3 regions of the Lysinibacillus sp. AR18-8 genome follow, and region 1 is predicted to be linked to each of the others. Evidence: riboswitches for the same ligand, from Rfam matches in the RefSeq annotation. Region 1 holds a riboswitch; each other region holds the start of a gene.

What was found. A riboswitch is a leader RNA that binds a small molecule or an ion and turns the genes downstream of it on or off. The one in region 1 is predicted to bind thiamine pyrophosphate.
Region 2: it holds a riboswitch for thiamine pyrophosphate, as region 1 does, so the genes downstream of both, thiM (hydroxyethylthiazole kinase) here and thiT (energy-coupled thiamine transporter ThiT) in region 1, are expected to answer to the same signal.
Region 3: it holds a riboswitch for thiamine pyrophosphate, as region 1 does, so the genes downstream of both, thiW (energy coupling factor transporter S component ThiW) here and thiT (energy-coupled thiamine transporter ThiT) in region 1, are expected to answer to the same signal.

Annotation. Positions count from the first base shown of each region.
Region 1 is NZ_MDGU01000030.1:80,773-83,044, reverse strand. Features, by position in the region: gene map (type I methionyl aminopeptidase) at 1-510, opposite strand, end outside; gene thiT (energy-coupled thiamine transporter ThiT) at 673-1,233, opposite strand; TPP riboswitch at 1,368-1,475, opposite strand; gene BFM98_RS19760 (magnetosome magnetite crystal formation protein family) at 1,601-1,924, shown strand; gene BFM98_RS24475 (hypothetical protein) at 1,980-2,102, shown strand; gene BFM98_RS19755 (AAA family ATPase) at 2,143-2,272, opposite strand, start outside.
Region 2 is NZ_MDGU01000014.1:109,591-111,862, reverse strand. Features, by position in the region: gene thiD (bifunctional hydroxymethylpyrimidine kinase/phosphomethylpyrimidine kinase) at 1-528, opposite strand, end outside; gene thiM (hydroxyethylthiazole kinase) at 516-1,283, opposite strand; TPP riboswitch at 1,367-1,464, opposite strand; gene mbcS (acyl-CoA synthetase MbcS) at 1,655-2,272, shown strand, end outside.
Region 3 is NZ_MDGU01000010.1:152,829-155,100, forward strand. Features, by position in the region: gene BFM98_RS09780 (MFS transporter) at 1-758, shown strand, start outside; TPP riboswitch at 825-932, shown strand; gene thiW (energy coupling factor transporter S component ThiW) at 1,027-1,527, shown strand; gene BFM98_RS09790 (VWA domain-containing protein) at 1,756-2,272, opposite strand, start outside.

The sequences.
Region 1 (2,272 bases):
ACCTAAGCCATGACCTGTTAAATTCATAATAACAGTTAACCCATTAGCATTTGCCTCGCGTTCAACAGCTTTACCAATTTGATTTAATTTAGATCCAGCCTTTACCTTTGTCATTGCTCGATCAAAGGCACTTTTAGCAACACGGCAAAGCTTTTCTTTGTCCTCATAGCCATCACCCACAACAAATGAAATACCTGTGTCAGCAAAATAGCCATTTAAAGAGCCTGAAACATCAATATTTACGATATCTCCCTCTTGAATAACACGCTTTCCTGGAATACCATGTGCTACTTCTTCATTGACGCTAATACATGTATACCCTGGAAAATCATATTCTCCCTTTGGTCCTGAAATAGCGCCAGCCTCTGCAAACATGCGACCAGCAATTTCATCAAGCTCAAGTGTTGTAACACCTGGTTTTGTGGCAGCTTTCATTGCTTCGCGAATTTCAGCACAAATGCGTCCTATTTTTTTAAAAGCTTCAATCTCTTCTTGCGTTTTTACAATCATGTATAACGTCCCTTTCATCTAATATCTATTCTTTAATATAACATAACTTTTTATGCGTATAACGATAAACGCTTTAAATATTGTATGCTTTCCTACTTTGCAAAGTGCTAAAAGAGTTATTCACGACAAAAAAGTCCCTCCACTCACGTGAAGGGACTAGCATTAAGCTTTTCTTTGCATTAATTGGGGAGCGGCTGTGAATAAAAGAACACCAACGACAGCCGTTAAAATGGTTGCTGGTAGCATATATGTACCATTGTAGATGATGGAATAGATCCATGCATTCTGGTCACCCGCATATTCGGCAAAAAATACAGCACCAGCAATTGTATGTGCTGTGTATCGTAAGAAGCCCGCGATAACGGTACCTATGATTATATAAAGTGCCATTTTTGTTTTGTTCATATGTTTAGCAGCGTCTAACACTGGTCCACGTACAACCGCCGCTAATCCTACAACAGTAAAAGCAACACCATAATCTAGTAATCCTTGTAGCCAGTGCACGATATAAGAACCAAACATTGTTTGCATAACACCCACAAGTAGTCCCGTAGTAAGACCAGCTACTAAGCCCCAGCGAAATGCTATTAACATAATCGGTACCATAACAAGACTAACTGAGCCGCCTTGTGCCCATACTTTAAAGGAAACCTGATCCAGTACGAGACCTATCGCTGCAAAAATCGCAATCTCCACTAGCATTAATAGTCTTTTTTTGTCCATACATATTCTCTCCTTTGTTCCGATGTAGGATACAAGAGCAGGAATAGAAAAGCGCTGATATGTCTCTTTCTGACACCTTTTTTCCTTTACGGACGAAAAAACGATGTCAGGACAGAGCCTCACATCGTACAAGTGTCGGTTTCTATCCACATCCCTACGCAAGCGTTAACTTACAGGTTCGAAGAGTCAAGGCATTACGTGCCCAGTCTCAGCTGACATCATCAGCTCCCCTTGTGGTCGTTACATCTGAATTTATTTGAACACTCTCATTGTACGCAAAGGATTGAAGGATTACAACCTTCCATACATCATTTTTTTGAAACTTTGCTGTTTTTCATGCGTAAATATTTAAAAAGGAGGTACAACTATGGAGAATCAAAAAATTTTAGCTGCCTTTAGTTATCTTAGTATTTTCTTCGCCCCTTTTATCGTTCCATTAATTGTATATTTCGTGACAAAAGACAGTGATGTAAAAAGCCATTCGATTCGTGCACTTGTCTCTCATTTAATACCCTTTGTTTTTGGCATTCTATTCTTTATTGTCTTTGTTTTTTCCACATTTAGTTTAGATCCAACCTCCAGTAATAATACAGTGATGATTATTTGGTTTGCTTCATTCACCATCTATGCTCTCGTCTCACTAGGTATTGTGATTTGGAATATAATTCAGGCTGTTCGTGTTATCCGTTAATGTTTTATTTTTAAGTGAAACAGGTAGTAGTAATTGTAAAAGGAGCTGTTTTGGGATGAAAGTATCAAACGTTGTAAAAACTGCCGTTAAGTTAGCACCTATTGTTATTCCTATCGTAAAAAAAGTAATGGCTGCAAAAAAGGGCACAACGCCTACAACCACAACTCGAAAAAAATAAAACGGAGGCGTATTCCTTTTAGAGGAAATACGCCTTCGTTTTATTTCACTTCAAAATGGGTTTGACTATGGCCATTTAATGTTTTTTCCACATGTAAAACTGCTGGCATCGCAGATTTCAATTCAGGCACATGCGAAATAACGCCAATCATACGACCAGAATCCTGCAAA
Region 2 (2,272 bases), on a different contig from region 1:
TAAATGACCACCTTTAATGATGACACATTGTACACCTAGCTGTAACAAGCTTTGAGCTACTTCTTTCATATCTTCAAAATGATGAATAGATCTCCCAGTAAGTGTCTCTGCCTCGGGTATATTGGGCGTAACAACCGTAGCAAGTGGTAATAAAGTTGAGCGTAAGGCATCGATAGCTTCTTGCTGTAATAGGCTTTCCCCACCTTTTGCAATCATCACCGGATCAACAATCAGCGGAATGTTTAGCTCCCTGATCTTGTGTGCAATTGCTTTGATAATTTCTGAGGAATAAAGCATTCCTGTTTTAATCGCAGCGATTGGAAAATCTTCTACTAAGGCCTCTAATTGTTTTTTTATAAAGGAAACGTCAATAGGGCAAACACCTGTTACACCCAAAGTATTTTGAGCAGTTAGAGCAGTAATAACAGAAGTACCGAACACTTCTAATTCCTGAAATGTTTTTAAATCAGCCTGTATACCCGCGCCACCACCACTATCTGAGCCAGCGATTGTTGTTACAATATGCATGAAGCTGCACCATCCTTTGATAAGCGATGTATAGCATTGAGTAAGGCTATTTGAAAATCACCAATGTCTGCAGTAAATGCGGATGCCAGTACACCTGCTTTTTTATAGTAAGTAAGTGTTTCTGTTAATTGTTGGTAAGGATTATGGCTTACACTATAGGCTGCGCCACAAATTGCGCTAAGTAAACAACCTGTACCCGTTACTTCCGTCATTTGTGGATGACCACCAGCGATCCATTGGCTATGCTTGCCATCAGTTATAAAATCGCGTTCTCCTGTGACAATAACAATGCATTGATAGCGTTGAGCCAATGATGTGGCTTCTAATTCCATAGCGATAGTGCCATGACCACTATCAACACCTTTTTGTTGCCAATTTACACCAACTATTGCTGCTAGCTCGCCGAGATTACAGCGAATCACGGCAAAGTGTATGTTTTCCAGTAAGTATTTTACGGTTTCCTTACGATAAGTTGTGGCTCCAACTCCGACAGGATCTAAAATAACAGGAATACCAAGTTTATTGGCTTTTTCACCTGCTAATAACATGGCACTTTTTGTGCGATCATTAAGTGTTCCAATATTAATTAATAATGCTTGAGCAATGGCCACCATCTCCTCTACCTCTTGGTAGTCATCGGCCATTACTGGTGAAGCACCTATCGCTAATAAACCATTTGCTTGAAAATTTGCCACTACATAATTGGTTATACAATGGATAAGTGGTTGCTGTTGACGAATTGTTTGAAAAATCATTGTAGTCCTCCTTTAGGGATGGACGTAAGCATGCAAAAAAGGCTCTTTTTGTGTAAAAATGCACGAAAAGAGCCTTTCATCTGAAAACGATGTTTATTGCTCCCTACGTCAGTATTAACTAACAGGTTCAAAGGGTCAGGTTTTACCTTCTCAACTCTTACGAGTCCCCCTGCAATCTTGCTTTTAGTTGACCAAAATGTACCATACTTTTCATTTGTATTCAATAGCAAGTTTTCCTATAGATAAAATGTGACCGATGCCATATAGGAGGGTATGATAGTTGTCATGACTTTACCGAAATTAAGCACAAACCATTGAAAATGCTGAAAAAAGAGTTTTATAATGTGTCATAACAAAAGGGGGCAATTGCCATGAAAAGACAAGATTTAGTTGCACCAGAATGGTATAACATAGTAGAAGAAATTGAAAAATATGCTCAGGATGCAGCCAAAAATGCTTTAATCATTTATGAAGAAAACCAAGACATCCAATGTATTACATATGCACATTTATTGGAAAAAGCGAATCAAGCAGCACATGTATTCACCAAGCAAGGTTTAAAGAAAGGTGATGTCATTTTAGTAATGGTACCACGTTCGGTTGAAGCATATATTGTGTATATTGCTGCATTGAAAGCGGGTTTAACTATTATTCCAAGTTCTGAGATGTTAAGAACAAAGGATATTGAGTATCGAATTCATCATGCAAATGCTAAAGCAGTTATTGCATTTGAACCCTATATTGAACAGTTCGATAAAGTGGGAAATTTACAAGACATACTGCAATTTGTCATAGGGAATGCACATGAACCTTGGCAGAACATACTTGAAAAAATGAATAATCAACCTACAACCTACATAAATCCTATCCCAACAAAAAGCACAGACAATGCATTTTTAGCCTATACAAGCGGAACAACAGGAAATCCAAAAGCAGCAGTGCATACGCATAGTTGGGGCTATGCTCATTTACGAACAACAGCACCACAT
Region 3 (2,272 bases), on a different contig from region 1:
TGATTGGACCTGGTATTGGTGGCTTTTTAGCAAAGGTAAGCTTACATTTCCCATTTTTCACAGCTGGAGCTGCAGCCATTGTAGCATCTATTTTATCTTACTTTTTATTACCTTCTACCAAACCAAACACTGCTCAACAGAAACAAAAGCAAGACAATCTGGCGAAGCAAATGGCTCGTTCCATACATATGCCTTATTTTGTTATGCTCATAATTATGCTGGTGTTCTCGTTTGGAATTGCAAATTTCCAAACGACATTGTCATTATTTGTGACAGAAAAGTTTAATTACACACCTGTAGATATAGCGATTATATTAGTTGTTGGTGGTGCTTTTGGAGTAGTAGTACAAATGTTTATTATTACACCACTGTTCAATCGTTATGGTGAAATGAAAGTAGTACTAGTAAATTTATTTATTGCATCCGTTGCTATTTTCTTAATATTATTTGTTTCTGGCTTTGCCCTTATTTTAGTTGTAGCAACAATTTTCTCTACAGCAACGACATTAATTCGTCCAGCTGTTAATACACTCATCTCAAAGCTTGCAGAGAAAGAGCAGGGATTTGCTGCGGGCTTGAATAATGCCTATATGAGCCTCGGAAATATGATTGGACCCGCTTTGGCAGGTTTATTATTTGACTGGAATATGAATAGCCCATATATTTTCGGTTCTATCATATTATTAGCCTGTTTCTTCCTAGCGCTCATCTGGACAGTGAAAAAAGCACCTCATTTAATGCATCCCGATACAAAATAGTCTGAAAAATCATTGACTATTTTTAGCAGTATGTTACATTATTGTTGATTCACAAAATTGAATGATTTTAACCACTAGGGGAGTCTTTAAAAGGCTGAGACGTATATGGTAATATACGGACCCTTTGAACCTGATCTAGTTCACACTAGCGGAGGGAAGTGGCGCTACTTGCTGTTGTCACTATACACACACAAGGCCGCTTCCTATTGTTTAAAGGGGGTGGCCTTTTTATTTTTCCTCACGAACTTTACCAAAAGGAGTGAACTTTATGTCAATTCGTAAATTAACAGTCATGGCTTTATTAGTAGCCGTTGCTGTTGCAGGCTCTACTTTCGTATCCATCCCAACAGGAATCGCACGTGCTTACCCAGTTCAGCATGCTATTAATGTGATAGGAGCCATTATACTTGGACCCGTACCAACAGTTATAGTTGCCTTTGTCACTGCCATCATTCGTATCCTTACTGGAACAGGCTCTCTACTAGCTATCCCTGGTAGTATCATCGGTGCGTTCTGTGCTGCCCTTGCCTATAAATATAGCAATAAAATGTGGTTAGCTGGTATCGGAGAAGTTATCGGAACGGGCATTCTGGCTTCACTTATTGCCGTCCCTTATGCAAAATTATTCATGGGAACATCTGTAGCAGTATTCTTCTTCCTACCAGCCTTTTTAACATCAAGTACGATCGGTGCTATTTTAGGTGTAATGGTTGCGAGTAGCTTGCGTAAAACAGAGCTAGTAAAGAGGTTTAATTCTTCTTTTTATTGAGAGAAATTGAATTATGAGCATTCATTGAGCTGGGGTAGTCCAATTTGGATCGCTTTTCTTCTTTTTATGAGCGGCTGTGGCTCTACTTAGAGCGCTTTTCTTCTCTTTATGAGCAAAGAGCCTACTTTTTAGATAATTCTTACCCTCTTTACAAAGGGGATAACTCTCTATTTCAAGGAATATAAAAAGCAGTGCAAAACTATTCGAGTTTGCACTGCTTCCTCTATTTTAAGATCGTTTTTTCATGCCTTTTAACAACTGTGCTACATTTGTGTCTTCTGGTATAGTTTTTTCCTCAACAAGCGGCTCTTTTTTCTTCGCATTCGTTAGGAAATTCCAACCAAAACGTCTTATGGTAATATCAATAAAGAAAAGAAGCATACTCGCTAAGAGTAGCCATGTGGCAATATTTTGCCGATCTGCTCCTTTTGTCGTAAAGTCACGGAAGACATCTTGTGGTTCCTTTAAAACAGTGCCTCCTGTTCGTTGAGTTAACTCTTCTATCAGTTGGTTATTTACAGGGAGTAGTTCGTATTCAGCACTATAAGGAACACTTAGCCCTGCCTGATAAATGGCCTGCTTTTCATCTGCTATACGGAAGAAAATTAATCCAGGTTCAGCTTGTACTACAGCTCGAACTTGAGATGCGGAAATGGTTTCAAGTTGTGTTTCTAGCTCCTCCCCTGCTTCATTTACCGCTACAATATCTAAAAATGCGGCTTCATTTGTAGGGTCTGTAATCATA